DNA from 3 places in the Salinicoccus roseus genome. Region 1 is predicted to be linked to each of the others. Evidence: riboswitches for the same ligand, from Rfam matches in the RefSeq annotation. Region 1 holds a riboswitch; each other region holds the start of a gene.

The links. A riboswitch is a leader RNA that binds a small molecule or an ion and turns the genes downstream of it on or off. The one in region 1 is predicted to bind S-adenosylmethionine.
Region 2: it holds a riboswitch for S-adenosylmethionine, as region 1 does, so the genes downstream of both, EDC33_RS00135 (5-methyltetrahydropteroyltriglutamate--homocysteine S-methyltransferase) here and EDC33_RS07895 (Na+/H+ antiporter NhaC family protein) in region 1, are expected to answer to the same signal.
Region 3: it holds a riboswitch for S-adenosylmethionine, as region 1 does, so the genes downstream of both, EDC33_RS06145 (methionine ABC transporter ATP-binding protein) here and EDC33_RS07895 (Na+/H+ antiporter NhaC family protein) in region 1, are expected to answer to the same signal.

The regions. Positions count from the first base shown of each region.
Region 1 covers NZ_RKQJ01000002.1:162,534-170,171, forward strand. The annotation lists gene EDC33_RS07880 (ABC transporter substrate-binding protein) at 1-585, opposite strand, end outside; gene EDC33_RS07885 (NAD(P)/FAD-dependent oxidoreductase) at 695-1,714, shown strand; gene EDC33_RS07890 (thioredoxin domain-containing protein) at 1,865-2,380, opposite strand; SAM riboswitch class I at 2,546-2,645, shown strand; gene EDC33_RS07895 (Na+/H+ antiporter NhaC family protein) at 2,729-4,021, shown strand; gene EDC33_RS07900 (amidohydrolase) at 4,262-5,434, opposite strand; gene EDC33_RS07905 (AbgT family transporter) at 5,454-6,983, opposite strand; gene EDC33_RS07910 (M20 metallopeptidase family protein) at 7,148-7,638, shown strand, end outside.
Region 2 covers NZ_RKQJ01000001.1:2,419-10,056, forward strand. The annotation lists gene EDC33_RS00125 (sporulation protein Cse60) at 1-140, opposite strand, end outside; gene EDC33_RS00130 (alpha/beta hydrolase family protein) at 222-1,970, shown strand; gene EDC33_RS00135 (5-methyltetrahydropteroyltriglutamate--homocysteine S-methyltransferase) at 1,999-3,105, opposite strand; SAM riboswitch class I at 3,191-3,287, opposite strand; gene EDC33_RS00140 (YceI family protein) at 3,456-3,986, shown strand; gene EDC33_RS00145 (YkyA family protein) at 4,140-4,781, shown strand; gene EDC33_RS00150 (polysaccharide deacetylase family protein) at 4,805-5,671, shown strand; gene EDC33_RS00155 (putative glycoside hydrolase) at 5,668-6,864, shown strand; gene EDC33_RS00160 (HD domain-containing protein) at 7,011-7,638, shown strand, end outside.
Region 3 covers NZ_RKQJ01000001.1:1,212,619-1,220,256, reverse strand. The annotation lists gene EDC33_RS06195 (acyltransferase family protein) at 1-614, shown strand, start outside; gene EDC33_RS06190 (YbgA family protein) at 685-1,062, shown strand; gene EDC33_RS06185 (Mur ligase family protein) at 1,167-2,624, shown strand; gene EDC33_RS06180 (DUF488 domain-containing protein) at 2,744-3,091, opposite strand; gene aroD (type I 3-dehydroquinate dehydratase) at 3,237-3,980, shown strand; gene EDC33_RS06170 (thioredoxin family protein) at 4,020-4,337, opposite strand; gene EDC33_RS06165 (Spx/MgsR family RNA polymerase-binding regulatory protein) at 4,479-4,841, shown strand; gene gcvH (glycine cleavage system protein GcvH) at 4,905-5,285, shown strand; gene EDC33_RS06155 (toprim domain-containing protein) at 5,348-5,755, shown strand; gene EDC33_RS06150 (thioredoxin family protein) at 5,706-6,023, shown strand; SAM riboswitch class I at 6,064-6,162, shown strand; gene EDC33_RS06145 (methionine ABC transporter ATP-binding protein) at 6,270-7,289, shown strand; gene EDC33_RS06140 (methionine ABC transporter permease) at 7,286-7,638, shown strand, end outside.

The sequences.
Region 1 (7,638 bases):
GTCTTCACCGATTGCTTCCTGGACCACTTCGCGGTCCTCTTCAAGTTCTGCTTCCCAGTTCTCGATCCACTCTTCCGCCTTCTCTTCATTGCCTGTAATCTTGCCGAGCTCCCTGTGGATGTCAAGATAGTTCCACTTGGCATAATCGATTGGAATTGTAGGAGCTACCGCTTCCAGTTTATCTAAATTTTCGTCGGAATTAAAGGTAATTATCAAATCCGGGTCAACGTTCATCACTTGTTCAATATTTCCCTCTTCAATCAGCTCGATACCCTCAGTGTATGGCTCGAGCACTTCGCTTTCCGTCACCCTCGCATGTGCGCCGACAACGTTGGCATCCATATGCATCAGATTCCCGAAATAGCTCATCCCGAGGATGACGATGCGCTGGGGGTCTTCAGGGATCTCAATCTCTTCTCCTGCATCCGTAGTATATGTAACCATTTCTCCGGATTCATTGGAGCCGCCCCCTGCTTCCCCAGCTGCAGATTCGTCCGTAGCCTCTTCCGATGATTCTTCTGAATTGCCGCATGCCGCAAGAACCAGTACCATAAGCAGTGCGAATAAACTGATGAATTTCTTCATTTCCCTACCCCATTTTAAATTTATTTGAAATCGCGAGATTGATAATCATTCTCATTGACTATATAATAAACGAGAATAGAGAATATTTCAATAGAAAAGAGGAAAGGCCATGAATATTTCTGACACACTCATCATAGGCGGAGGGCCTGCAGGTTTGTATGCAAGTTTCTATGCAGGGCTGCGCGGCATGAGTGTCCAGCTCATCGATCATCATTCGGAACTTGGCGGAAAACTCAATATATATCCCGAGAAGATAATCTGGGACATCGGTGGCATACCCCCTCAGCCGGCCGAGGACATCAAGCAGCAGATGATCACCCAGGCAAAGACCTTCCATCCTGAAATCCATGTATCGACTACATGCCAATCGGTCATCCGACACGCGGACCATTTCGAAACCGTCACCGACCGGGGATCCTTCTACAGCCGGACACTGATCATCGCCTCCGGACGCGGCATCTTCACTCCAGTCAGGTTGAAGATCGAAGGCGCTGAAGCATACGAACTGACGAACCTCCACTATACCGTCAAAAGGCTCGAACGCTTCAAAGACCGGAATGTGCTCATCTCAGGCGCCGGCAATACGGCGGTCGACTGGGCGGATGCACTCTCGGAAGTCGCTGCCTCGGTCACGATGGTCTACAGGAGTGAAGAAATGAAGGGGCATGAAGCGATGATCGCCTCCCTTCACCGGAAAGATAATATTCAGATGTGCGCGCAGTGTGAAATAGAGATGCTCCATCCGAACGATGCGGGTGATGCCATCGCCTCGGTCAAACTCAATAATGGCCTGTCACTCGATGTCGACGATGTCCTTGTCAGCCACGGCTATGAATCGAACTGTGAATTCCTCACTTCCCTTGAAGGCGACATCAGATACAACGACCATCAGATGATCAAGACCCATGACGTCGCGGACACACCTGTGCCCGGCATCTATGCCTGCGGCGACCAGGTAGTCTATGACGGCAAAGTCCGCCTGATCGCCGGATGCTTCACAGAGGCCGCACAGGCCGCAAACCATGCGAAGACATTCATCAAATCGGATGCCCCTGAAGACGGCATGGTCTCTTCACACAATGACATCTTCAAGGAAAAGAACAAGGCTCTGATAAGGAAAATGCACTGATCAATCAATAGACTTCTCATGTCGGGCTCTCCTCCGTCCTTCCGGCAGACCAGTCCGACATCTTTATGGCAGCGAAAGCTGCTTCTTTTTATTGTACCTCCATTGTCCTTGATGTAAGTTTGACTTGGTTGTTTTCAGCAGATATGTCACTCACCAATCCAGTATATTTGCCAGCTTTTCAGATATCTGCCTTGGCTCACTCATGCTGTCGAACTCGAATTTTTCGCCATTGATGAAGACAGTCGGAACAACCAAAATTGAACGTTCCAGCGCCTCCTTTGTAATATCGAGGCTCAAGTTCATCGTGCTCCTCTGCTCCTGGCAGCCATACTCCTGCTCCATCATCTGTTCGATTTCCCCACTGTCGAGATGCGCCCATTCCTTCTGCGTCAAGAACAGGGACTTCATGATTTCATACGCTTCATTCGGCTGGTTGTAGTCTATGAAAAGGTTCGCTATCGTTCCGTGAAGCAGCCGCACCTTCGGTTTGTCATAATGCTTGATGGTGTAGCGTACTTCCCCCGATTCGACACGCGGCATCACAGCTTCGTGCGCAGCCAGGAAGAAGTTCAGGCAATACGGACAGGCGGTGTTAAGAAAAACTTCAACATGCTTTTTGGCCCCATCCGGTCCAAAGCTTAAAGGTGGTGCATATTCCATATTCATGGTATCCCCTCCAATATATTATTTTTGCCACTCAAGTATAGAGCAAAGTGCAATCGTTGTGAAGATTCGTTCATGTTGTGCTTTGAATTATTCAAATAAAGCGTACAATCCTATTGACAGTGCCGGAAAAAGGCGGTAAAGTTTGTCTTAAATTAAATGAGATGATTCTTATCCAGAGAGGTGGAGGGACTGGCCCTTTGAAGCCTCGGCAGCAGCCCATGCGGGCCTGTGCCAATTCCAGAAGCGTAATGCTTGAAGATAAGAAGAGATGAATTTCTGCCCTCTTCTTCTATGAAGTGGGCTTTTTTGTTTCTCAGATCATCATCAAACCATTGGAGGCTTTTCATCATGAAGGATAATACACGGGGCAATCCACTTGCACTGCTCCCCCTGCTCGTTTTTGTTGCGCTGTTCATCGGTACCGGCATCATCGCCCGGGACTTCCAGGCGATGCCGATCACCGTAGCAGTCATCATCGCCATCGTTGCAGCGATGTTCATAAAACCGAAAGACCGGCTGAATGAAAAGATCGGCATCCTGACCCGGGGTGCCGGCCGGGAGAACATCATGCTGATGGTGCTCATCTTCCTGCTCGCCGGTGCATTTTCACAAGTTGCCGAGAACATGGGTGCTGTAGAATCCACAGTCAACCTTGGCCTGTCACTCCTGCCGAGCAGCCTCCTGCTGATCGGGCTGTTCATCACCTGCTGCTTCATCTCCATTTCAATGGGGACATCAACAGGCACGGTTGTGGCACTCGCCCCCATTGCGATCGGCATAGCCGGACAGACAGACCTTTCATTGGCGCTGGCACTTGCCACGGTCATCGGTGGTGCCATGTTCGGGGACAACCTGTCGGTCATCTCCGATACGACGATCGTTTCCACCCAGTCGCAGGAAGTCAAGATGTCCGATAAGTTCAAGACGAACTTCTTCATTGTACTGCCGGGCGCAATTGCGACGGTCATCATACTCTGGTTCATTTCATCCGGACAGTCGACGACCCCTGCGACGGACCTTGACTACAACCTGTTTAAAGTACTGCCCTATCTCGCCGTTCTGGTGATTGCCCTGCTCGGGGTCAATGTGTTGATCGTACTTTCCGGAGGCATTGTCTTTGCCGGGCTGGTCGGTGTGCTTGATGGTTCCTATACATTCACATCATTCGTCGCCGCTGCCGGTGAAGGCATCAGCAATATGCAGAACATCGCCATCATCGCCATTCTGATCGGTGGACTCATTGCGCTGATCCAGCATTATGGCGGCATCGACTACCTGCTCCATTTTATCACAAGCAGGATCCGTTCCCGGAAGGGTGCGGAATTCGGCATCGCCGCACTCGTCAGTGCCACAGACCTCAGCACCGCCAACAATACTATTTCCATCATCATCACCGGGCCACTGGCCAGGAACATTGCCGACGAATATGGTGTGGACAGAAGGAAATCGGCGAGTGTGCTCGACATCTTCGCCGCCGCCTTCCAGGGGCTCATCCCCTACGGGGGACAGATGCTCGCTGCTGCAGGCCTCGCCGCCATTTCACCCGTCGCCATGATTCCATATTCCATCTATCCCGCAATGCTCCTGATCTGCGGCATCATCGCGATACTCATCGGTTTCCCGAGGAGACTGAATGCGTAACGGAGGTCGCCTATTCACCATCGCAACCGAAACGATGGCAAGTTAACCTGCCAATTCACCATCGCAGCCGAAACGATGGCAAGTTAAACCGCTAATTCACCATCGCAGCCGAAACGACGGCAAGTTAAACCGCTAATTCACCATCGCAGCCGAAACGATGGCAAGCTGGACGAAAAACACTCCTCCATCAGAAATGACCTGGTCCTCTTAGGACCAGGTCATTTCTCTTTTGGTTCAAAACTATTCAGGCTGTGTCATCTCAAATGCTGTCAGGACCATCATCTTCACGCCGTCGATGAAGCTGTCTTCATCGATGCCGAACTTCGGATGGTGGTGCGGATATTCCATATCCTTCTCCTTGTTGCCTGCACCGATCCAGGCGTAGGTCGCCGGTATGATGCGGGAGAAGGCGGCGAAGTCTTCCCCGCCCATTGCGAGCGGATACTCAAATACCTTGTCCCCAAATTCCTCTGTCGCCATCTTTCTGACCCTGTCCGTCACAGCATCTTCATTCACTACAGCGGAATAGCCGTAGTTGAATGAAAAGTCATAAGTTGCCCCATACATGTCGCAGATGCCTTTGACCGCCTTTTCCATACGCTCTCTGACCATCTCCCGTGTCTCATCATTGATGGTGCGTACGCTGCCTTCCAGCATCGCGCTGTCCGGGATGATGTTCTTCGCACTGCCGGCATGGAATTTCGTCGTCGAGATAACGGCGGAATCGAGCGGTGATGCAATTCGTGAAATGATTGTCTGGAACTGGTTCAGGACCTGGCCGCCGATGACGATTGGGTCGATCGAGTTCTCGGGTTGGGAAGCATGACCGCCCCGCCCCTGGATTTTCAGGTCGAATGTGTCGGAATTCGATGTGATCGGTCCATTCGTAATGCCGATTTTGCCCGTCGGTATCGGCGTGAACAGATGCTGACCATAGATGAAGTCGAGATCATCAAAAAGTCCGGTCGCCACCATTTCCTGCGCCCCGCCCGGCGGTTCCTCCTCAGCATGCTGGAAAATCAGGTAGACTTCGCCATGAAGGTCATCGATATTCTGCACGAGCACTTTAGCAGCCCCGAGCAGGATGTCGGCATGTCCATCATGTCCGCACGCGTGCATCGCGCCGTCATTTTTAGAGACGAAATCGATGTCTGTACGCTCTTCCTGAACCGGGAGTGCATCGATGTCTGCCCGAAGACCGATTTTCCGCCCTGGCTTCGCTCCTTTGATGATGCCGAGGATGCTCGTTTCCGTCGGCTGGGAGATTTCAATATCCCCCATTTTCTCAAGCTCCGACTTTATATAGCCGCTTGTCCAGTGCTCCTGGAATGACAGTTCAGGATGCTTATGCATCGTACGGCGCCATGTGACGACTTCTTCTATTACATTCTCAATCTGTTGTTGCATGTTCATTTTCCATTCTCCTCAATTATCAAGATTCAGGCAGGTAGATCGGGCCATCGATACCGAGAGGTATGCCGATCAGGTACCATACGATGAGCAGTATCGTCCATGCGAAGAACAGGACGATCGAATACGGCAGCAGGGCCGACAGCAGTGTGCCGAGTCCCGCATTCTTATCGTAGCGCTGTGCAAATGCAAGCAGCAGAGGCAGATACGGCAGCATCGGTGTGATCGGGTTCGTGAATGAATCCCCGATGCGGTAGAGCATCTGCGTGAATGCCGGGTCATAGCCGAGCAGCATGAACATCGGCACGAATACGGGTGCCAGGATGGCCCATTTTGCCGAGGCACTGCCGATCAGCAGGTTGATGAGGCCGGCCAGCAGGATGAAGCCGATGATGAGCGGAATGCCGGAGGCGTTCACCGCCTCAAGCGCATTCGCCCCCTTGATGGCGATGATCGGCCCGAGGTTGCTCCAGCTGAAGTAGGCGAGCATCTGGGCAGCGAAGAATACGAGGACGACATAGCTTCCCATCGTACCCATCGCATCCCCGAGCATGCTGCCGAAGTCTTTCGTCGAACGGATCGTGCCCGCCTTGAGGCCATAGACGAGACCCGGAACGAAGAAGAAGATCGTCAATATGAATATGATTGAATTCATGAACGGGGAATCCTGGATGATGGAGCCCGTTTCGGCATTACGGAATATCGCATTCTCGGGCAGAAGCAGCACCATGAAGACGATGAATGTCAGGAGTGCGGAGATGTTCGCCCACCTGAGCGCCGTGACCTCTTTTTTCTCCAATGGTTCATGATCCGCCGTCTCCAGACCTTCATATGTACCAAGTCGCGGCACTGTAATCTTCATCGTCACGAAATAGACGATGATGAGCAGGAATACAGTCGCCACTGCCGTAAAGTAGTAGTTCATGAGCAGGCTGCCCGTATAGTCCGGGTCGATCAGCTGGGCAGCAGGTTCCGTGAACGCAAGTGCCAGCGCTTCAGTCATCCCCGGGATGACGTTGGCTGCGAATGCGCCAAGTGAAGCAGCATACGCCATGACCAGTCCGACGAACGGATGGTAGCCGAGCTTCATGACGACCATCGCCGCAATCGGCGGCAGGATGATCGGCGCTGCGTCACCGGCAACGTTGCCGACGATGCCGACCAGGATGATGGCAGGCAGGATGAGTTTCTGTGGAGATACTTCGATGGCCCGCTTCATGGCCGTCTCGAAGTACCCTGATTTCTCGGCCATTCCGATACCGATCATGACGACCAGCACCATGCCAAGTGGTGGAAATTCACTGAAGTTTGTAATTGCTTCCGTGAAGATGCGGATGATTCCTTCCCCATTGAGCAGGTTCACCGCCTGGATCGTTTCACCGTCTGCAGGGTTTACGGCTTCCCATTTGAGCATGCCGCCGATGAATGAGGCACCGAGAATCGTAAACATCAGGATGATGAACAGTACAATCGGATCGGGAAGTTTATTCCCCACCCTTTCGACCACATCAAGGAAACGGTTGAAGATTCCCCTTTTTTGATTGTTTTCCATATGTATACCCTTCCTCTTTTTCAAATTTCAAATAATAGTAACATTATTGCAGACAACCCGTTAAACCACAAGACCAATTTTCAGAACAATCATAAATTTACTTATGGATGACGGCATGCTAGAGTTTTCTTGAAGATATACGAATATTGATGAGGAGTGGAGATATGGATATCAACAACTTTGAACGCGCCAGAGAACTGCGTCATGAACTGCATGCGAACCCCGAACTCTCGAACGAAGAGACCTGGACGAAGCAGCATCTGATGGATTTTCTGAAGAGACATACTTCGCTTGAAATCATCAACCGCGGTACCTGGTTCTATGCCGCATACCGCAGTGGGGCTGATGGACTCAGCATTGCCTTCCGTGCAGATTTCGATGCACTCCCGATGGACGAAACCATCGATGTCCCCTGGGCTTCGAAATTCCCGGGCAAAGCACACAAATGTGGCCATGACGGCCACTCGGCGACCCTGGCAGCCTTTGCACTCGAAATCGACCAGAAAGGCTGCAGCAACAACATCTTCTTCCTTTTCCAGCCCGCTGAAGAGACCGGGGAAGGGGCAAAGCAGTGTCTTCCCCTGCTTAAGGATGAGGACATCGACAGGATGTATGGCTACCATAATATGAGCGGCATGCCATACCAGTCGATCAA
Region 2 (7,638 bases), on a different contig from region 1:
TAGATTACCAGGGCAGCGTATGAACTGCCATTGGAGAACTTGATGTCGAGGATCTCCAGCTGATGATTTTCATCGAGGAATGCATTCACTTTCTTTTCGAGACCCTTCTCCGTCATCGCGCTCAGTGTCTTGACTTTCATAATGGGATGCTCCCTTCATTAGTATTTGTCCCCATTATCATCCAAAGTTGACAGAAAAGTCGCTTAATATAGTAGAATGGGATGAAAGTCATAGATAAAGGGGAAAACATGATGGGGACATTCACCAAATATATGAATCTGAAATACAGTAGGGAAGAGAAGGCATTATACTTCATAAGCTGTGAAAGCGGCATGCACCAGCTGTGGAAGTACAATCCGTCAACAGGCAGGAAAATGCAGCTCACCAGGTTCGAACAGAACGTCAAGAACTATTGGCTTGAAGATGGACACATTACAATCGCAGCGGACTACCATGGAAACGAGCGGAACCAGTTCCACATGATGGATGGCGAGGACATCGGGACGCTGATTGAAGATCTCGACTACTTCCACCATTACGGGGAATATGATGATGATCAGAACATATATACCATGGTCCGCAACCACCATGAATCCTCCAATTTTGACCTTTGCCTTGTCCATGCCAAAGGTTCTGTCAGAGTGCTTCGAACTTTTGATGGACCAGTCCATTTCATTTCCGAACTCCCTGGGGACAGACTGCTGCTGTCGAAAGATGTGAATAACATTGATGAAGCGCTGATGATCTATGATATGGATAAGGATGAAATGGAGGATGTACCGTTGACCGAAGCCCGATTCTCCGCCTTCAAGTTCCATGAAGACAGGTGCCTGTGCCTCAGCGACATGCATGATGGATACATGAACGTCCATGAAATCAACGTGGAAGAGGGCAGTCATAGGCGACTCACCGCATTCGAATGGGACGTTGAACATTTCAAAGTATCCGCAGACAAGACGGAAGCAATTCTTTCGTGCAATGAGAATGGACAATCCGTACTCTATCGGATGGATCTTGAAACATCGTCGACCGAGAAACTGGAGGTCATAGACGATGGTGTCGTGCATTCTTTGGCCTACGGAGAAGGGCGTGAGCTGTTCCTGATCCATTCCTCGGTCGACCAGCCGCATCGTATATGCCGCCATTCACTTGAAACCGGTGAGATGGAAACTGTGCTCGGAAACACTGATCAGGCATCGGAAGTTTCGTGGCGCATATCATCCTACCGTTCATTTGACGATCTGGAAGTGCCATATTTCATATATGAGACGGACCAGGAAGGGAAGAAGACCGTCATCCATATACATGGAGGCCCGGAATCGCAGGCCAGACCGGAATTCAATGCGCTCTATTACCAGCTGAACAGAGCAGGTTTCCAGGTCGTTGTGCCGAATATCAGGGGCAGCAAGGGCTATGGTCGCAGCTATCTTAAAGCTGATGACAAGGAGAAGCGCCTGGATGCGATGAAGGATGTCATCGAACTGAGGCGTCATCTGATGGAGGGTGGAATGGCCGAAGACTCCCGAATCTCGGTGATGGGCAGGAGCTATGGCGGGCTGATGACGCTTCTTCTGGTTACCCATCATTCCGAACTTTGGGCCTCTGCAGTGGATATCGTCGGCATCTCGCACCTCAGGACCTTCCTAGATCATACACCGCCATGGAGAAGGGCGCTGCGTGCTGCAGAATATGGCTCGATAGAAGAATCAGGTGCGTTTCTGGACGACATCTCGCCCCTCTCGAGAAGCAAGGATATATCGGTGCCGCTGATGGTCTTCCACAGCCACCACGACGCCCGTGTCCCATACAGCGAATCGGTCCAGATGGTGGAGGCGATGAAGGAGAACGGGCAGTATGTCGGGTTCACGGCATATGAAAACGAGGGGCATACCTACATGCATCAGGAGAACATCGATGACATGAACAGCAAGATACTCGAATTCTTCAACCGGACATTACAGCATCCATAAAAATAAGGCCCTCAACGGGGCCTTATTTCTATTCTTCCAGAAGTTTCTCTGCAAGCGATACGATATATTCAAGCTTCTTCCACTGGGCATCTTCAGTAAGTTCATTGCCGTGGTGTGTAGAGGCGAAACCGCATTGGGGACTCAGGCAGAGCTGATCTTTGGAAACATATTTCGATGCTTCCGCAACGCGTTCCCTTATCACATCTTCATCCTCGAGCTCACCATGCTTTGAGGTGAACAGTCCAAGGACGACCCGCGGGCCTTCTTTAGGAATGTAGGAGAGCGGTTCGAAGTCTCCGGAACGGTCATCGTCATATTCGAGGAAGAATCCGTCAACCTTCTCTTTGGCAAAGAGCACGGGGGCGATTTTGGCGTAGCTGCCCTCGAATGCCCATTTCGACCTGTAATTTCCGCGGCATAAATGTGTGGTGATGACCATGTCCTCAGGTTTCTTTTCAAGTACGCCGTTCAGCACCCTCAGTGCCAGATGGATCAGGGATTCCCTGTCATAGCCGCTGTCATTGAATGGGATCTCCGGCGCATTGAGTCCGGCAATGTATACATCATCGAACTGGAGATAGCGGCACCCTGCATCATAGAACGCCTGTACCGCATCCTGATAGGCCTTGATGACGTCCTTGGCATATGCTTCGACATCGGGATATATATCCTGGTTCCGTATGCCGGCATTGAACATCTGGTTCGGGCTTGGAATCGTCTGTTTAGGTACCGCCCGGTCGCCCACGATCTCCTTGAATTCGATGAAGTCCTTTATATGCGGATGCTCTTTATTGAATGCGATTTTTTCTGTGACACGTACATCATACCGTTCGGTCTCGATGCCGTCGAACTGGAAGCCTGTATCGGGCACATATCCTTCCACGCCGTCCAGGTGTTCAAGGAAATCGGTATGCCAGAAGCGCCTTCTGAATTCGCCGTCGGTGACCGCCTTGAGTCCCACTTCAATCTGCTTGTCGACCACTTTCCTGATCTCTTCGGTCTCGATTTCCCTCAGCTGTTTATAGGAGATCCTGTCCTCCTGATGGTCTTTGCGCGCCCTATGTATGCTGTCGGGCCGCAGCAGGCTCCCCACGTGATCTGCCCTGAATGGTGCTTCGACTGCCGTTTTCGTCATGCTGATCCCTCTTTCCAATAATATTAATATAATAAAATCCCCAATTGTCCGAAGTGGATAAATTGGGGATGATGATCATCCATTCATCTCATCTTCGAGCAGTGCTCCTGGAATTAGCACGGTACCTGGGGTCCGCTGCTGAGGTTTCATCGGGCCAGTCCCTCCACCTCTCTCGATAAGAGTATCAATTATTATATTACATCATACTCTAAAGGATAAAGAATTTTCTGTCAAGTATCCTCCTGAGATCATTATTATATATATTTAATAATTAACTTGCATAAAGTAAGTAAGTGGTGTAAAATATAATTATCTTGAATTAGAGATAATATTATTGGAGGTTTTTAATGATGACAACGTTCGTAACAGATCCAGCCCACTCCGAAGTGGGATTCCAGGTAAAGCACATGATGGTATCAAAGGTGAAGGGGCACTTCGAAGATTTTCATTTTGAAGTGAAAACAAACAATCTCGAAACTTTCGAGGATGCCGAAGTTCATGCAGAAATAGATGTAAACAGCATAAGCACCAAAAATGAAGACCGGGACGCACATTTGAAATCAGAAGATTTCTTCAATGTGGAAAAGAATCCGAAAATCACGTTCAAATCGAGTAATGTCACTAAGTCCGGGGATACTGTATCGGTGACGGGTGAGACGACGATGAACGGCATCACGAAGGAAATGACAATCGACCTCCAGTACAACGGTAAGGGTACAAACCCCTGGGGCCAGGAAGTCCATGGCTTCGAAGCCGAGTTCACAATCAACCGTGAAGCATTCGGACTGACATGGAACCAGCAGCTGGAAACAGGCGGTGTACTGGTGAGCAAGGATGTAAAGGCACAGCTTGAGCTCCAGTTCTCCGAAAAAAGTGAATAGGCATAGAAGATGAAGATATTCCTTTCAGACCGGTCTGGAGCCAACTATTGGCTCCAGACCGTTTTTTCATAGTGAGAAGGTCGATATTGTAATTTACTATATATGCAAGCATTGCTATAATTTATGGGAATACATATATAAAGGAGATGAACTATGCCTTTCCATTATCGTAATATGGCCGCCGTTATCCTGGCCGCCACATTACTGATGCTCGCAGGATGCAGCAGCCCGGCCGAAAAGGCACAGACATCATTGTCAGACATAGAGGAACTGCAGACGTCAGTCATGGAATCATTCACACAGCTGGCTGATTTGGAAAATCGTCTGCAGACGGAATTTGAAGCCGCATTGACTGAAGATGAAAGTTTAAGCACATTATCTGATGGTTCTGCCGAGGTTCATGCAAATATAGAAGAAAGGCGGGAATTATTGGAAAAGCTGTCAGAAAGCAATGAAGAAACCCTCAGCCAGCACGAAGAGATGCTGCAGATCGACAATGATGAAATGCCAGCGGAGGCGTTCAACGGTGTGCTCGGTTCCCTCGACTCCATGACGGAATCACTTGATGCATTCACGGAGTCCTATGGAGCACAACTGGATTCCGAAAAGACATATTTTGAATCGCTGGGTCAGGACGAAGCGGACTATGAAACATTCCAGGATGGAATTGAACGCGTCAATGATGAAATGGAAGGCACCCGGGAAATCCGGAGGGAACTCGACCAGGCGTTCGTGGAACTGGAGGAAGCCCGCAATATGCTGAATGCACAGTTGGAGGAAGAAGCTGATGAATAGAATGAGCGATAGGGAGGCACAAGATGTTTAAACAGGGATTTATAGTGACCGTGCTATGCAGCAGCATGCTATTGGCCGGCTGCCGGGATGGTGGGGAAGCGGACATTGCGGATTCAGCTGAACAGGATGAAATTCAACGGGAACAAACGGTACAGGAGGAACAGGCTCCAGCATCGGATGACGGGATGGAAGAAGCAGAAGCGACACAGAAAGAAGAAGATGCTGAAGCGCCCGATTTCCAATACGAAGTCAACCCGGATACATATGCCATCCAGCCGATTGAAGGCAGCGGTGCAGACCCGCAGGTTGCCCTCCTGACCTATGATGATGCACCGGATGGCCACGCCGTGCAGATAGCAGAAATTCTTGCGGAACATGAGGCCCCTGCGATATTCTTCGTCAACGGGATGTACCTCGAATCGGATGAAGGTCAGGAAGCCCTCCGTAAAATCCATGGGATGGGTTTTGAAATAGGGAACCATACCGAGACGCATGCAAGCCTTCCCGAGCTGTCTGTTGAAGCGCAGCGTGAAGAGATTACAGCTACAAGTGAACGGGTTGAAGCGATTATAGGTGAGCGCCCCCGCTTCTTCCGGGCACCATTCGGGCAGAACACGGAAGCCTCCCGGGAAATCGCAGAGGAGGCCGGAATGAAACTTATGAACTGGACATACGGATATGATTGGGAATCGGAATACCAGGATGCTCCGGCATTGGCGGACATCATGGTCAATACCGAATACCTGAACCACGGAGCAAACCTCCTGATGCATGACCGCGCCTGGACACGGGATGCGTCGGCACAGATAGTGGAGGGCCTCAGGGATAAAGGCTATGCACTTGTCGATCCCGAGACCATTGCTTCCTCAGAGAAGGAGGCCGCACAATGAGACGGAAGATTTTCATCATCGGCCTCATCTATATGGCCGTTGCACTCCTCTTCCCCTCTGGAGCGTCAGCCGAAGAGACGCAGTTCATCAAGCTGAGTGACGCTCCATTGTTGAGCATGCCCGAGGAACTGCCGGACAAGTTCACATACGATGACGGTGTCGACATCGCCTATCCGGACGAAGGCGTCAAAGGCATCTACGTGTCCGGTTATTCAGCCGGTGGGGAAAGGATGGCGGATCTGACGGCACTTTTGGACGAGACGGAACTGAATGCGATGGTCATTGATGTCAAGGAGGACCATGGCAACATGATGATGGACCTCAATTCGGATATGGAAATGGTCCAGAATGCCTCCCTTGACCATATCGACCCTACAGTTCTGATGGAAAAAATGGAGGCGGCCCAGATCTATCCGATCGCGCGGGTCGTCGTATTCAAGGATTCACTGCTTGCCGCAGAACGGCCGGATCTTTCATTTACACATCCTGATGGCACCGTATGGAAGAACGGACGCGGAGAGAGCTTCGTCAATCCATTTTCCAGGGAAGTGTGGGACTACAATGTGGAAGTGGGCAAACAGGCTGCAAAACTCGGATTCAAGGAGATACAGTTCGACTACGTCCGCTTCCCGGAAGGGTTCGAACACCGTGCGGATACACTGGAATATACACGCGGCGGCTATGATGAGGGCGGCCAGGACGGCATCCAGCAGCGTGTCGATGCAGTGACCGATTTCGTCGCCTATGCCAAGGAGGCACTCAGACCATATGATGTGGATGTATCCGTGGATATATTCGGCTATGCTGCCACACAGGAGGAGGCACCCGGCATCGGCCAGAATTTCTCGAGGATATCGGAGAACGTTGACGTCATCTCCTCGATGATCTACCCGAGTCACTGGGGAGACGGCTACTTCGGAGCGGAAAAGCCCGATCTTGACCCTTACCGGGTCATCTCCGGCTATGCCCAGGTGGAGAATGAAGTGCTGGATGCGCTCGAAGACCCGCCGGTCTCGAGGCCATGGCTTCAGGACTTCACGGCTTCATATCTCGGCAGTGGGAACTACAAGCCATATGGGGCGGCTGAAGTGGAGGCGCAGGTACAGGCGCTCTATGATAATGGAATAGAGGAATTTCTGCTGTGGGATGCCTCCAACCGGTATTCACGCGGGGTGGACTATTCCAAGGAATAGTTCCGCTGTTCATTTCAAAACGGGATACGATGCTTTGGCATTGTTCCCGTTTTTTGTGGGACAACCCGGCACCGCAATCATGATATAATAGCCGGTGAATGAACCACTGCAGGTTCCAGCATGAAATTTGAAAAGGAGCATGGATTATGGATCACCACAGCATCATCGAAGAAGCAAAGGCACGGGTATATGAATTCCACGATTCGGACAGTACGGGACATGACTATTGGCATGTCATGCGTGTATATAATAATGCACGGATGCTCCAGGCAGAAGAGGGGGGAGACCGCTTCATAATAGAGGTGGCGGCCCTTTTCCATGACATGATCGACTATAAGCTGACTGATGACGAACATGCACAGATTGATGCCATAAAGGCATTCCTCGAAGCGCGCGGAGTCGGAGCAGATGTGATCGAACGCATCATCCACGCCATGCAGGCGGTCTCCTACAAGGGCGGGAACAATACCGTCGAAGTCGCCACTGTAGAGGATGCGATCGTGCAGGACGCCGACCGCCTTGATGCGCTCGGTGCTGTCGGTATTGCACGCACTTTCATATATGGCGGCAATAAGCGGCATGCACTCTATGACCCGGACCGGGCTGCACGCGAGGAGCTGACGTTCGAACAGTACAGCAGGGAAGATAATACAATGATCAACCATTTCTATGAAAAGCTGCTCAAGCTGAAGGGTCTGATGCATACGGACGCTGCAAAACGGGTGGCGGAAGCGCGCCATCAGTTCATGGAAATGTATCTGGAGCAGTTTTATG
Region 3 (7,638 bases), on a different contig from region 1:
TCCTGAATTCAAAGCTGCTGCTGTTCGTGTCATTCATCGTGAACTTTGCATTCCTGTACAGCTACTATAATCACAGCTTCACAGGAAACCTTGTGGATAACATCTATCCGTTCGGCAATGAAACGTTTATACTCGGATGGATATTCTTCTACTTTTTTGGTGCCTATATTGGTGCAAACTATGAAAAGGTGCTGGCCTTCATCCATGATCAGATTGCCATCATCCTATTGTTGGTCATCATCTCCTACACGATATTGATATTCATGAACCGTGGAGATTACTATACTGTGACAAGCTTTGATTATGCACTCATGCCGCTTCATACTGTAGGGTTCCTCTTCATTTTGAATACCTCTACACAGTTGACAGGTCTGGCGCCGAACGTGTATGCCCTGATATCAAGCTTCTCATTCTTCATCTTCCTGTTCCATCCGATCATATTGCCGGGAATATACAGTACAACCTCTGTGTTTGCAGATATGACGATCATCTTCATCTTGACTTCACTCCTCTTGACGATCGGAATGTGCCTCGGCATCGGAATCATACTGAAGCAGTTCCCGATCTTCAAATTCCTGATCGGAAAACAGCCCTACAAGATAGACAGGATATAACCACCAAAGCCTGCAGCCAACGGTTGCAGGCTTTTTATCATGGGTAGAATGGGAAGGAGGAGGGAAGGATATGAAGGAAAGGGGCAGAATGGAGCAGTTGTGGGCCCATGAAAAATACCGGGTGATGTTCCACAGCCAGAAGCACTACAATGAAATCCGCGAAGTCCTGAAGGGTGCCGCTTCCTATGAGACGGTCGAAAGGCTGATCATGGAAGCAATCAAGGTCTCGCCAACCAAAGGGTCTATGATGAATGCCATCGATCATATGTGGGGCTATTTCAGGAATTGCAGCGATGAGGACGAGAAAACGGAGTACAGGAGACTAAAGGAGCATCTTCTGGAAGGTGAAGTGGAGGCTGAAGCATTGCTTTACTTCCTGGCTGTCCTCTCAAAGAAATATCATGAGCAGTATCTGCTCAATTCGTCGATTATGGAATCATATATATAGCGCAAAAATTTTATCCCGGAGGTATTATGACGGGGTGATTTAATGTATAGTATAAGGACCAACCATAGGGTGAATTTACAATTAAAGGAATAAAGGGGACTTTGATGAAGGCGGCAACAGTATTCGAAACGATTCGGGAAAACATCACTGGTTACAATGTGAATACAGAAATGCACAATGAAGAAGTGGTGCAGGGCATCACTTCGATGTACCAGAACCTCGGGGAAGACCATATCTTCATGCTCAAAGCATCAAAAAACTCAGCAAAGTATCTTCAGGAGGCGATTTTGCGGAAACCGGTGCTCATCATCACTGATTTTGAAGAGGATGCCTTCATCGATTTCCATGATGAAGTCGCCATCTGCTATGTCGATGACTTCGCCAGGGTGTCGATCAGGCTAGTGGAACTCTTCTACGGTGAGCACATCAGAAACCTGAAATATATCGCGGTGACCGGGACGAACGGCAAGACGACGACAAGCCATTTCATCGGACGCCTGCTGTCGGAACTCGGCTATAAAGTGGCGACGATCGGTACCCTCGGGGTGTTCGATGGCGCATACGAAAAGGTGGACTTTGCACACACGACGCCGACCACTCCGATGCACTTCGAGTTCGCTGAAATCATCAAGTACTTTTCAACGAGGGAATATGATTATATCGTCTATGAAGCCACATCCATCGCCCTGGACCAGGGGCGGACGGGATTCATACGCAATGACCTGGCGGTATTCATCAATTTCAGTCCGGAGCATCTGGACTACCACAGGACGATGTCACGGTATCTCGAATCGAAGCTGAGCCTGGCCGAGCTGAGTGACGAGGTGCTCGTCAATATGGATGCCTCCGAATACCGGGTACTGGCGAAGGACAGGCATCATTTTTCTGAGCACGAGGATACCTACTACCGCTATCGGACGGACATCGACCATATCGACCTCCATGTAGGGGATGTCCATTATGAAGTCAGGCCCCGATTCCTCGGTGAGCATAACTACATCAACCTGGCGACGGGCATATTCGCCCTGTTGAAATTAGGGCATGATGTTGAAGCGGTGATCCGGGCAGCAGATGTGGTCACGCCTCCAATACACCGCTTCGAGCTGTTTTCAGAAGGACAGCATCAATTCATACTGGATTTCGCCCACACTCCGGTTGCAATCAAGGAATCCATCATCAACGCGATGAAATATGCGGAAAAGATGGAGAAGAAGCTGATCGTCATGGTGACTGGAATTGGAATGAGGGGATATCGCAAGATCAGGATGACGATGAAATTGGTCCCTGAGGGGCTGCATCACCTGGTGCTGGCTGCAGAGCAGATCGGCTATGAAGATGAGGAGAAGATCGTCGGCATGATGCAGAAGCATCTGCCACCATCGTATGATGATTCCAACACCACTACGGCATTATCACGCCAGGAGGGCATCATGCGGGCCATCGGCAATGCCGGTCCGGATACGATCATACTATTGACGGGCATCAATGAACCCCAGCATTACAGGGGGGATGTGATTGCCCACGATGACAGGCAATTCATCCTGCAGTATCTGGAGGATTAGGGTAAACGTAAAAGGACACTTCCAATCGGAAGTGTCCTCTTCACGATGATTGTATGGATACTTTATCCATACAATCACCAACCGGCTCAAGGAATATAGATGACCCTTGAAGCAGTGGCTCAATCCATATTTTCAATGTATTCCTTTATGGCTGCGGCCTGGTTGTGCTTTTCATCCTTCGCTCCATACAGGAGTGTGACGTTATGACCCGCGCTCTGTGCTTTTATTTCTTTGAGGGTCTCCTTATGGCCGTCGAGTTCCTTGAAGTACCTTTCCTTGAAGGTGTCCCACTTCCCGGGGTCATGATCGAACCATTGCCTGAGTTCCTTGGAGGGCGCCAGGGATTTGTACCATTCGTCGTGTGCCAGGTCCTCTTTGCTGATGCCCCGCGGCCAGATACCGTCGACGAGTATCCTTCTTCCATCCTGCTTCGATATATCATCATAAGCCCGCTTCATCTTCAGCATTTTCATCACCTCATTATGATTGTCCCCGTTGTATTAAGGGAATAAACAATATAGGAATTTTACATATATTCCATTAAGGTGATTGAATTTTCTTTAAACTTTCTATAATGTATATAAATAAAAAGAGATTGCGAGAGGGATCCATATGAATATTAAAGGTGTAGAAATTGGAGCAGGGCAACCGAAGGTGGTGGTTTCTTTTACGAACCATTCCAAAGAGACGATCGACGAAGAAATCGAGTCGGCGCTATCCCACCCGGGGATATTCGACATTGTCGAAATCAGGAGTGATGCATTCGACGCATTGAGTCATGAAGAACACATCAACCTGATCAACCACATCGTCGAAGAGATGAAGGACTATCCGATCATCTATACGTACCGTACGCTGAATGAAGGCGGAAAGGGGCAGAAGACGGCGGCGGAGTACGAATCCCTGCTCAATGCTGTACTTGAACAGTGCAGCATCGACATCATCGACATCGAATTCTTCAAATATGAGGATATCGTGGATAACCTTGTCCAGAAGGCGAAGGAGAAGGGTGTCGGCGTCATTCTGAGCCAGCATGACTTCAAGGATACACCGCACTTTGATGAGATGATGGCGACATATATGAATATGTATGAACGGGGCGGAGACATACTGAAGCTTGCCTACAAGCCCTCAGACGGACGGGATGTGCTCAGCGTACTCAGCGCCGTCCATGACGCACGGGAAAAGTTCAACTGCCAGATAGTCGGGATTGCGATGGGTGAGATGGGCAGGATCACACGTCTTGCAGGCGGAGTATTCGGCTCCTGCCTGACATACGGGTATATCTCCCATAAGGCGGCCCCGGGACAGGTTCATGCCGAGGTCCTCAAGGAGAACTTGAAGATATTCGAATAGCCATAAGAAAAGCGTCCAACTTTGGACGCTTTCCTTGTGCTATATGCTTTTCTGAAGGAAATCCTTGACCGATTCGGGGGACTTCGCATCTGCAGAGTGGAGATGCGCGAGCTTCTCCCCATTTTGGAAGACGAGCAGGCTCGGGATGCCCATGACATCATTTTCATCCGCCGCTTCCGGCACTTCGTCACGGTTCAGTTCATACCAGTCGATGTGCTTGTATTCCTCAAGGATCGGATCGATGAACATGTTCATGCGTGTGCAGTCCGGGCACCAGTCGGCGAAGAATTTGATGATGATCTTGTCATCGCCCTGTATTTTCTTGCTATAGTCATCATATTGTCTGATTGCTTCCATTATCAATGCTCCTTTAACAGTGTGATTATCATCCATTTTATCATCTTTCGGACGGAATATGAAACGGGCAGTCCGATTCCGCTTGCAATATGCATTTATTTGCAAGTATATTATGGATAACAACCCTTCTGGAGGTAATGGATGATTACATTATATGAATACCCGAAATGCACGACCTGTCGCAAAGGAAAGAAGTTCCTGCAGGAAAATGACGTTGAATTCGAGAGCATAGACATGGTGAAGCAGCCGCCGGCAGCCGGCACACTGTCCGAACTGGTGGAGCGCTCGGGCAGGGATATCGACGAATTCTTCAACAAGCGCGGCAAGAAGTTCAAGGAACTCGGCCTCAAGGAACGTCTCGATGAAATGACGAAAGAGGAGAAGGTTGAACTGCTTTCAACAGACGGCATGCTGATCAGGCGCCCCCTTCTCTATGACGGCTCCAGCGTAGTGCTCGGCTTCAAGGAAGAGGAATACAAACAATTTGTGAACAGCCAGAATTAGCCTTGCCTAAATAGTGTGAACTATGAGATTATATAAGTGTATAAGAAAAAGGAGGTTTTTGTCGTGGCAACACCTAAAGAATTCAAGTATTCAGAAGACCATGAATGGGTCAAATTTGAAGATGGCAAGGCAACAATCGGTATTACGGAATTCGCCCAATCCGAACTCGGTGATATCGTATTTGTGGAGCTGCCTGCTGAAGGCGATGAAATTACTACTGGGGAATCGTTCGGCAGTGTGGAGTCCGTTAAGACGGTATCCGAACTGTATGCGCCGCTCAGTGGTACAGTAGTCGAAATCAATGAAGAACTCGAGGACAGCCCTGAGCTTGTCAATGAATCTCCTTATGAGGAAGCATGGATGGTGGTCATTGAACTGTCCGATGAATCACAACTTGATAAACTGATGGATGCGGATGCCTACGAAGAAATGGTGGATGCATAAAAACTGAAACTCTGGACATCGTCTGGAGTTTTTTTTCAAATATGATACCAGGGGTGAATACAATGTATTTTTCCGATAAAGTGCTCATTGTCGAAGGAAAGACGGATAAGCGGCGCATCGAAGAAGTATTGATTGAACCTGTACAGATCATATGCACCCATGGTACAATGGGAATCTCAAAATTGGATGAGATTCTCGACCAGCTGAATGGCTCCGACATCTATATCCTGTCCGACGCGGACAAAGAGGGAAAAAACATCAGGAAATGGTTTAAAAAACATCTGAGTGAAAGTACTCACATATATATTGACCCGAAATTCGGTGAAGTGGGCCGCTGCCCACGCGACTACTTGGCAAACCTCCTTATGAGACACGATTTCTATGTAGATACAAGCTTGATCATGAAAGGTAAGTTCAGTAATGATGAAAGAACCAAGGACAATCGATATTACCAGCCGTATTCAATCTGAGGAGACGTTCGTGCTCTATGGCTATGCGCCGATATGTGCCAACTGCCAGATTGCGGAAAGGATGCTCGATATCGTCTCTGAAATGAAGGGATTTTCATATACTTCCATAAATTTGAACTATCATAAGGATCTCATTGAATTGTATGAAATCAGATCGGCGCCCGCACTGCTTCTGTTCAGGAAGGGCAGACTGATCAGGGAAGTATATGCCTTCCAGTCGGTGACCCATCTGACGGAAGTGTTCGATGAATTCCTTGTTGACGAATAGGAATGCGGATGATAGTATTATTAACAATCTAATAATGAAACTCTTATCAAGAGTGGTGGAGGGAAGTGCCCGATGAAACCACGGCAACCGTCTTTATGACAAGGTGCCAATTCACTGATCGACTGGTCGAAGATGAGAGGCTGATGGATAAAACCGGTGCCTACTCAACTTTTGAGTGGGCTTTTTATTTCTTTAGTGGAACGGAAAATGTACGACCTTTCCAATATACAAGTCAGGGTGAAACGTATGATCGATATAAAGAAAGCAACGAAAGTTTTCAAGACAAAGAACAATACCATCCAGGCTGTGGATGATGTCAATCTCCATATCAAGGAAGGGGAGATATTTGGTGTCATCGGCTATTCTGGTGCGGGCAAATCCACGCTGATCAGAATGCTGAATGGGCTGGAACAGCCCTCTTCGGGCGAAGTGGTGATCGGCGAAGATGTCATCAGTGCGATGACCCGGGCAAACCTGCTCAGGAAACGCCAGAAGGTCTCCATGATCTTCCAGCACTTCAACCTGCTCTGGTCGCGGACCGTCGCCGAAAACATCAGCTTCCCGCTGGAGATTGCCGGTGTACCGAAGAAGGAGCGTGCGCGCCGTGTAGCCGAGCTCGTGGACCTCGTCGGTCTCACGGGGCGCGAAGATAACTACCCAAGCCAGCTCTCCGGTGGTCAGAAGCAGCGGGTCGGCATTGCACGGGCTCTCTCCAACAGGCCGGAAGTGCTTCTGTGTGATGAGGCGACGAGTGCGCTCGATCCCGAAACGACCGACGAGGTCCTCGAGCTGCTGGTGAAGATCCGTGATGAAATGGATCTCACCATCGTCCTCATCACCCATGAGATGCATGTCATCCGCAAGATATGCGACCGTGCGGCAGTGATGGAAAATGGCCGGGTCGTGGAGACAGGGCCGGTGATAAAGCTGTTCCAGAATCCGGAGCATGGCGTGACGAAACGCTTTGTCAAAGATGACATCAACGATGAGGAGACGGCCCTGTCATTCGAGGAGGTCAGGGAGATGTTCCCGACCTCGAAAATACTCAAGCTCGGCTTTGTCGGCTCTCAGTCCAAAGCGCCGATCGTCTCGCAGGTCGTCAAGAAATACAATCTTGATCTGAACATCCTCTCGGGCAATATCAAGCGGACGAACAATGAGTCCTATGGCCACCTGTATGTGGCAATCGACATTGATGATGCGGACCTTGAAAGCCTGGAGCAGGAACTGGCTGAACATGCTGTGACAGTGGAGGTGGAAGGATGAGCGAATTCATCAATGCATTCGCCGAGATGTTCTCATTCGAAAACGTCAAATGGGATGATGTCTTTACGGCGACGAACGAAACGCTTTACATGACCGTCATTTCCACTGCGTTTACATTCATATTCGGGCTGATTCTCGGAATCATCCTTTTCCTGTCATCCAAAAGCGAGCATGCGGCCAGTGCGCCGGTCTATGGCGTCACTGCTTTCCTTGTCAACCTGTTCCGTGCGATTCCATTCATCATACTGATCATCCTCCTCATTCCATTCACGAAGGTGCTGATGGGGACGATCATGGGGTCGCAGGGGGCACTGCCTGCACTCATCATCGGTGCATCGCCCTTCTATGC